2 regions of the Micromonospora citrea genome follow, and region 2 is predicted to be linked to the other one. Evidence: riboswitches for the same ligand, from Rfam matches in the RefSeq annotation. Region 2 holds a riboswitch; the other holds the start of a gene.
The links. Region 2 has a riboswitch for cobalamin ahead of bluB (5,6-dimethylbenzimidazole synthase). Riboswitches for the same ligand answer to the same signal wherever they lie in the genome.

Region 1: another riboswitch for cobalamin. It lies ahead of GA0070606_RS13035 (ABC transporter substrate-binding protein); the one in region 2 lies ahead of bluB (5,6-dimethylbenzimidazole synthase).

The regions. Positions count from the first base shown of each region.
Region 1 is NZ_FMHZ01000002.1:2,847,905-2,852,109, reverse strand. Features, by position in the region: gene GA0070606_RS13045 (ABC transporter ATP-binding protein) at 1-1,032, shown strand, start outside; gene GA0070606_RS13040 (ABC transporter ATP-binding protein) at 1,029-1,793, shown strand; cobalamin riboswitch at 1,999-2,179, shown strand; gene GA0070606_RS13035 (ABC transporter substrate-binding protein) at 2,209-3,222, shown strand; gene GA0070606_RS13030 (FecCD family ABC transporter permease) at 3,228-4,205, shown strand, end outside.
Region 2 is NZ_FMHZ01000002.1:3,256,086-3,260,290, forward strand. Features, by position in the region: gene GA0070606_RS14920 (helix-turn-helix domain-containing protein) at 1-910, opposite strand, end outside; gene bluB (5,6-dimethylbenzimidazole synthase) at 1,457-2,086, opposite strand; cobalamin riboswitch at 2,123-2,316, opposite strand; gene GA0070606_RS14930 (EamA family transporter) at 2,479-3,432, shown strand; gene GA0070606_RS14935 (crotonase/enoyl-CoA hydratase family protein) at 3,480-4,205, shown strand, end outside.

The DNA.
Region 1 (4,205 bases), 410 kb from region 2:
GCCGACGCCGCTGGGCCCGCCGACGCCGCCGGGGCCGCCGACGGAGCCGACCGCGCCGCCGTCGACCCGCGTCCCGCACTGCTGGACGTCGACGGGCTGACCGTCCGCTTCCAACTGCGCGACGCCGTGGTGCACGCCGTCACCGACCTGCGCCTGACCGTCCGCCCGGGCGAACTCCTGGCCGTGGTGGGGGAGTCCGGCTGCGGCAAGTCGGTGCTCGCCCACGCCCTGCTCGGCCTGCTCCCCGGCAACGCCACCGTCTCGGGTCACGCCCGACTGTCCCCGCCCGGCGGGGAGCAGATCGACCTCGCCGGCTGCACGGAGCGTCGGCTCGCCCGCGCCGTGCGCGGTCGCGCCGTCGGGCTGGTGCCGCAGAGTCCCGCCACCGCGCTGACCCCCGTACGCACCGGCCGGCGGCTGCTGGTGGAGACCCTGCGCGCCCACGGGCACGCCCGGCGGGACGCGCCCGCTGCCGCCGAGCGGCTCGCCGCCGACGTCGGCCTCGACCCCGCCGACCTCGACCGCTACCCCCACGAGCTGTCCGGTGGCATGGCGCAGCGCCTCGCCACCGCCCTGGCGCTCGCCCCCGACCCACCGCTGCTGCTCGCCGACGAGCCCACCACCGGCCTCGACCGGCCCTTGGTCGACCACACCCTCGACCTGCTGCGACGCCGCTGCGACGCCGGCTCCGCCGTCCTGCTCATCACCCACGACCTGGCCGCCGCCCGCCGGGTCGCCGACACCGTCGCCGTGATGTACGCCAGCCGGATCGTGGAGCGGCGGCCCACCGGGGCGCTGTTCGACGCGCCCGCGCACCCCTACACCGCAGGCCTGCTCGACGCGCTGCCGGAGCGGGCGTTCCGTCCCGTGCCGGGGCACCCGCCGATGCTCACCGACCTGCCCGCCGGCTGCGCCTTCGCACCGCGCTGCGACCGCGCCACCGACATCTGCCGTACGCCGCCCGCCCCGGGCACGGACGGCCCGGAGCACGTCGCCTGCCACCACCCGCTGCCGATCGGGGTGCCGGCATGACCACCACCGACGGCGTGGACGTCGCGCCGGGCACCACCGGCGGTACGGCCACCGCACCGAGGACGACCTGCGATGCGCGCACCGTGCCGAGCACGACCGTCGCCGCCCTCGCCGCCCACGAGGTCACCGTCTCCTACGGCCGGCAGCGCGTCCTCGACCGCGTCGACCTGCGCGTCGATCCCGGGGAGACGGTCGGGCTGCACGGGCCCTCGGGCAGCGGAAAGTCGACCCTGGCCCGGGTCCTCGCCCTGCTGCACGCCCCCGACGCGGGGCACGTCTCCCTCGACGGCCACCGGGTCGCCGGCGTCCGTCACCGGCTGCCGGCCGCCGTCCGCACCCGGGTGGCGATCCTGTTCCAGTCTCCCCGGGCCGCCACCGACCCACGGCTCAGCCTCGCCGACATCGTCGCCGAACCGCTCCGCGCCACCGGTGTGCCGGCGGAGCAGGCGCGGGCCCGGGCGGCGGAGCTGGCCGACCTCGTCGGCCTCACCCCGGACCTGCTCGCCCGTCGCCCGCACGCCGTCAGCGACGGACAGCTGCAACGGGCCTGCCTCGCCCGGGCGCTCGTGCACCGGCCGGCGTACCTGCTCTGCGACGAGGCCACCGCCATGCTCGACGCCTCCACCCAGGCCCACCTCGCCGCCGTCATCACCGACTACCAGCGCGAGCACGGCGCCGGAGTCCTGCTCATCACGCACGACCCGGCCCTGATGGCTCGCTGGGCAACCCGGGTCGTCGACCTTCCGCCCCCGGGAACCTGAACGGCCCCCCGCCACCTGTCGGCTGTCCGCCACCTGTCGGCTGTCCGCCACCCGCCGCCGTCGCGCCGGTGCGCCTGGCAGACGCCCGTCTGTTCGGTCGGGTCGGTCCTGGCGCCTCGCCGCAGCGCAGCATCCGGACAGTGTCCACAATGGACGGCGGCTCGCGCATGGCATTCGTCACCGTGGCGTCCGGGCCGGGTGCGGGCTAGGGTGACGTTGCCGTGGTGTTCGGGAAGCCGGTGGAAGACCGGTGCGGCCCTCGCCACTGTGATCGGGAAGTTCGCGGCCCTCGTCGTCAGAGGTCACTGGGCGTTCAACGCCTGGGAAGGCCGGCCACGGACGCACCTCCCGTCAGCCAGGAGACCGGCCACGGCACTGCGATGACCCGTCCACGAGGTGCTGGAAGGCGGTCCCGATGCGCGTGCGCGCTGTGCGGTCCACCCTGTCCCGGCGCGTTGCCGCGCCACTGTCCGTCCTGCTCGTCATGCTCGGCGGCTGTGCCACGGGCGATCCCACCACGACGCCCGGAGTGTCCGCCGCAGAGGTCGCCCTGACCAACTGTGGTACGCCGATCGCCGTCGCCGCACCGCCCCGACGGGCGGTCACCCTGAACCAGCCCGCCACCGAGATCATGCTGGCGCTCGGGCTGGCCGACCGCATGGCCGGCACGGCGTACCTGGACGACGCGATCCTGCCCGAGTACGCCGCCGCGTACGCCTCGGTGCCGGTGCTGTCCGGGACGTACCCGGCGAAGGAGAAGCTGCTGGAGGCGGAGCCGGACTTCGTCTACGCCTCGTTCCAGAGCGCCTTCGGCGACGAGGGCGTCGGTGACCGCGCCGCGCTGGCCGGGCTCGGCATCGGCACGTACCTCTCACCCGCCGGGTGTCCGACGCAGCACCGGCCGGGAAAGCTGACGATCGAGGACGTGTTCGCCGAGATCCGCGACGTCGCGGCCGTCTTCGGGGTGCCCGAGCGGGCCGAGCAGCTCATCGCCGACCACCGGGCGCGGATCGCCGCCGCTGCCGCCGGCCTTGGCGGAGCGCGGGACCTGTCCGTGCTCTGGTGGGACGCCGGCACCGACGCGCCGAGCGTGGGCGCCTGCTGCGGCGGCCCCAACATGATCATGTCAGCGGTCGGGGTCGACAACGCGTTCGGCGACCTCTCCGGCGGTTGGGCCGACACCGGCTGGGAGAGCGTCGTGGAACGCGACCCCGACGTCATCGTGCTGGTCGACGCGACCTGGGACCCGGCCGCCGCGAAGAGGGCGTTCCTGGCCCGGCACGCGACTCTCCGGCACCTGCCCGCGGTGGCCGGCCAGCGGTTCGTCGCCATCCCGTTCTCGTCCACCACCGCCGGGGTGCGGGCGGTGCTCGGCGCCGAGGCCCTCGCCGCGGGAGTGACGCGGCTGCCCGGCGGAGCGGGCCGCTGACCACCGTGGTCCGCCGTGTCGCCGGCGCGCGCCGTACGGCCGCGCCCCGGTCCAGCCATCCCGCCGGCACTGTCGCGCTGCTGGTCACGTTGCTGGCGGGCCTGGTGGGGTCGATCAGCGTGGCCGTCGCCCTCGGGCCGGCCGACATCCCCGTGTCGACGGTCTGGGCGGTGGTGACCGACCGCCTGGGCCTGGCCCACGCCGATGTGCCACCCCTGCGCGAACACATCGTCTGGCGGCTGCGCCTGCCCCGGGTGCTCGGCGCCGGCGTCGTCGGGGCCGGACTGGCGGCCGTCGGCGCGGTGATGCAGACCGTCACCCGCAACCCGCTGGCCGACCCGTACCTGCTCGGGGTCTCCTCCGGCGCGTCGCTCGGCGCGGTCACGGTCCTCGTCCTGGGCGTCGGCGGCGGGGTCGCAGCGCTCACCGGGGGGGCCTTCAGCGGAGCGCTGGCAGCGTTCGCGGTCGTGGCCCTGGTGGCCGGGCGGCGAGCCGCGCTGGCGCCCACCCGGGTGGTGCTGGCCGGGGTCGCCGTCGCGCAGCTCTGCGGGGCGGCGACGTCGTTCGTCATCATCTGGGTCGCGAACCCGCACGCCACCCAGAGCATCACCTTCTGGCTCTCCGGCTCGCTGGCCCGCGTCGACTGGGCCGCCCTGGCCTGGGCGGCGCCGGTCCTGGCCGCCGTGCTCACCCTGGTGGCGGCGTACGCCCGCGCGCTCAACGCCTTCGCCTTCGGTGAGGACGCGGCGGCCACCCTCGGCGTGCCCGTCGCTCGGGTCCGGTGGCTGCTGCTGGTCGCCACCGCGCTGCTTACCGCGGCGCTGGTCGCCGTCAGCGGCGCGGTGGGTTTCGTGGGGCTGATCCTGCCGCACGCCGCCCGGTTCCTCACCGGCGCCGACCACCGGCGCCTGCTGCCCGTCGTCGTCCTCGCCGGCGCGATCTTCCTGATCTGGGTGGACACCGCCGCGCGGACCCTGTTCGCG
Region 2 (4,205 bases):
CGAGCATGCCGAGGATGCGCCTCGGCCAGCCGGCCCGGAAGGCCAGTGGCGGCACAAAATCCCGCAGACCCAGCGGCTCGGCAGTTGCGGTCGGCTTGCGGTGCAGTCCCGACCAGGTGGCGTCGCGCCGGTTCTTCACGGCCGTCGCCAGCGGCCCTTCCGAATAGGTGGGGAGGCGGACCGGCTTGTCCACGCTCGGGGCCGACCTGCCCCCGGCCGGCTCGGGCCGCGCCTCCGTCGGGTCGGGTCTGTGGGTCGAGTCTGTCCCCGGGCGCTCGCTCGCGGTAGACGAACCCGGCTCGGCGGCGTCCCGGTGCGGCTCGCTGGTGGGTGTTTCGACGGCAGTTGGCTCGACGCCGGTTGACGTGCCGTCAACCGGCTCGGCGGTCAGCCTCGCGGCACCAATGAGGTCCGGGTCGCCGCCGGTCGCCGCCTCCAGCCGCTCCCCGCCGCCGCGTTCCCAGCCAAGCACCTGCGAGAGTTCGTCCGGTAAGGGAGGTACCTCGTCGAGTAGTCCCCACGGCGGGCGAACCCTCGGCTCGTCGACGGATGAGCCGGCGGCAGCCTTGCCCGCGGCGTCAGTGGCGGCGACCGGCTCGGGTTGGCCCGCCATGGCTGCGGCAAGCCTCTTGCGCACCGTGATCCAGCCGTCCACCGTTTCCTGGTCACCGCCGCAGGCCCGGACGAAAGCCGCGACCAGCTCCTCTCTCGGCAGGGTGGCTCGGCCCAACGCCGTGTTCAGCGTGCTGTGCGGCAGCACGTCGCCGGCTTCCCGCGCCTTCCTCGAAACCTGCCGGATGGTCAGTCCGGACCACTGACGTAGCGCGCGCATCTGGGCCACGAACTCGGCCGCTGACCCGACGGCCTGTGGATCAGGCGCCCGGCCGGCGGTGGGCTGCTCGTTCGCCATCGACCGATCCTCCCCCGCGCGTAGGTCCAGCGCGTACAGCCGCGCCGCCCGATTCAAGCCGATCAGTCAACGGATCGCTACCTCGTCAGGATCAATTCAGAACAATCCTCAATAGACAGGACCACATACTCGGACGTGACCAGTTCTCGCGAACCACGGCACGCAGCGGTTCGTCGCGACGGCGGGACGATCTACCCGGCGCGCTGGCCACGGGGCGGCCGGCCACGCACGTCCGGCCCCTGCCAGCCACCGGCGTGGTCCCGTACCGTCCGGCGGCCGCTGGACAGCGACAACCTCGCCGACCCTCCACAGACGATGGGACAGCGGGCGCTGACGATTCGAACCGCGACCGCGCCGCCCGTAGCCGGCCGCCCGGTGCACCGCCCGCTCGAAAACTGGACACCGCCAACACCCACGCGAAGCGAACCCAGGATCCGGACAACTTCCCGGAACAGTGGCCCGGGTACGTCCGTACGTCCCGGAGGCCACTGTTTCCGGGAATCGCGCCGCCACCCGCCCGACGGCGCGGTGCGGGGCGCGGGGGTGTCAGAGGGTCGGTCGGGTCCAGCGGTCGTGGTGGATCGCCTCGGCCAGCGGGCGCTTCTGCCGCCAGCCGTGCCGGGCCAGGTCGGGTACGCGCTCGAAGTGGGTGACCGGGCCGACGCAGAGCCACGCCACCGGCCGGACGCCGTCGGGGATGCCGAGCAGGTCGGCCAGCCACGGCTCCCGGTAGAACGACACCCAGCCGACGCCCAGCCCTTCGGCGGTCGCGGCCAGCCAGAGGTTCTGGATGGCGAGGCAGGCGGAGTAGAGCCCGGTGTCGGCGATGGCGTGCCGACCGAGCACGGCGGGGCCACCCCGGGCCGGGTCGTAGGTGACCACCACCGAGAGGGTCGACTCCAGCACGCCGTCGATCTTGATGCGGGCGAACCGTTCGGCGGCCTCCCCGTCCAGCGTGGCGGCGAACGTGGCCCGCTCGGTGTGCACGTGCTCGTGGAACCGGCGCCGCAGTTCCGGGTCACGGACGACGATGAAGTCCCAGGGCTGGGAGTAGCCGACGCTCGGCGCGGCGTGTGCCGCCGCGAGCACCCGGTGCAGCGTCTCCTCGGGCACGGGCGCCCCGGTGAACTGGGCGCGTACGTCCCGGCGGAGGTGGATGACGTCGTAGAGATCCAAGGCAGGCTCCCGCTGCGCTCGGCCCACGCCCCGGGCGTGGGCACCTGACGCGAGGCCGGTCTTCGGACTCCCGGATCGACGCCTGGCCGTCCGCCTTCCCAGCCCGTCGGGCCAGTGGCTGCGCTCTCGCGCGTGGACGGTGGCTCCCCGGTCACCGCGGCGGGCCCGTGCCGGATTCGCACCGGCTTCCCGATTCTCCCCGCTCGCGCGGGGCACCTCACATGATCGTGCCGCCCGGCATGGTAGCGGGACCCGCCGCGCACCACCGACGGCCGGGGCGCACCGGACCGGCGCCGCCGACAGCCGGCGAGCCAGAACCCACCGGCAGCGATCGCCGGGTCGGCGTGGAAATCCGGTCGCGGCGCGCGCCGTCGCCGAGCACCGTGGTCCGGGTGTACGCGCTCGCCTCCCGCCCCCTGCCGGCCGGGCACCCGGCTGCCCGCCTGACCGTCGCCCTCGGCCGACCCCGGGCCGTGCCTCCGCCGCTGCTGATGCTGCTGGGCATGCTCTCCACCCAGGTCGGGGCGGCCGTCGCCAAACAGCTCTTCGGCAGCACCAGTGCCGGCGGAACGACCACGCTGCGGCTCGGCTTCGCCGCGCTGATCCTGCTGCTCGTGGCCCGGCCCGGGCTGCGGCTGGGCTGGCGCGCCGCCGGCCTGGTCGGTGCGTTCGGGCTCAGCCTGGCGCTGATGAACCTCTCCTTCTACGCGGCCCTGCAACGCGTGCCGCTCGGCGTCGCCGTCACCATCGGCTTCGCGGGGCCGCTGCTGGTCTCGCTCGCCGGCAGCCGCCGCGCCGCCGACGTGGCGTGGGCGGCCCTGGCGGGCGGCGGGGTGCTGCTGATCAGCGGGCTGGGCGGTGCCGGGCTGGACGGGGTGGGGCTGCTGCTCTGCGCCGCCGTCGCGGTCGGCTGGGCCGGGTACGTGCTGCTCGGCAAGGCGGTCAGCGCCCAGGTACCGGGCAGCCGGGGCCTCGCGCTGGGGATGGCCGTCGCCGCGCTGGCGGTGCTGCCGTTCGGGGTCGCGGACGGCGGCGCGGCGCTGCTCGATCCGTGGACCCTCGCGCTGGGCGTCGCGGTGGCCCTGCTGTCGTCGGTGCTGCCGTACTCGGCGGAGCTGGCCGCGCTGCGCCGTATGCCGGCCCGGGTCTTCGCGGTCCTGCTCAGCCTGGAGCCGGCGATCGGCGCGCTGGTCGGGCTGGTCCTGCTGGGCGAACTGCTGGCCTGGTCGCAGGCGCTCGGGGTGGCCTGTGTGGTCGGCGCGGCGCTGGGCGCGACCCTGGTCCGGGGCAGTTCCACCCCCGAGGAACGCGACGCGCCCCGGCGGAATGGGCCACGCGCCCGGTGAGCTGAGGGCCCTGGCGCCGCCGACACCGCCGGGGGCATGCTGTCCCGATGGGCGTACGGGTCGAACGCGACGGGCCGGTGACCACGGTGATCCTGGACCGGCCGGCGGCGCGCAACGCGGTCGACGGGCCGACGGCCCGGGCGCTGGCCGACGCGTTCCGTGCCTTCGAGGCGGACGCCGGCGCGGCGGTGGCCGTGCTCTGGGGCGCGGGCGGCACGTTCTGCGCCGGGGCCGACCTGAAGGCCATCGGCACGCCGAGCGGCAACCGGGTGGAGCCGGAGGGGGACGGCCCGATGGGTCCGACCCGGATGGCGCTCGGCAAGCCGGTGATCGCCGCGATCTCGGGTCACGCGGTGGCGGGCGGGTTGGAGCTGGCGCTCTGGTGCGACCTGCGGGTCGCCGAGTCCGACGCGGTGCTCGGGGTGTTCTGCCGGCGCTGGGGGGTGCCGCTGATCGACGGGGGGACGGTCCGGCTGCCCCGGCTGATCGGCGAGAGCCGGGCGATGGACCTGATCCTGACCGGCCGGCCGGTGCCGGCCGAGGAGGCGTACGCCATGGGGCTGGTGAACCGGCTGGTCGCGCCGGGCGAGGCGCGGGCGGCGGCCGAGCGGCTGGCGGCCGAGATCGCCCGGCACCCGCAGACCTGTCTGCGCAACGACCGGGCCGCCGTGCTGGCCGGCGCGGGCCAGCCGGAGCCGGTGGCGCTGGCGACGGAGCTGGCGTACGGGATGGACTCGCTGGCCGCCGACGCGGCGGTCGGGGCGGCCCGGTTC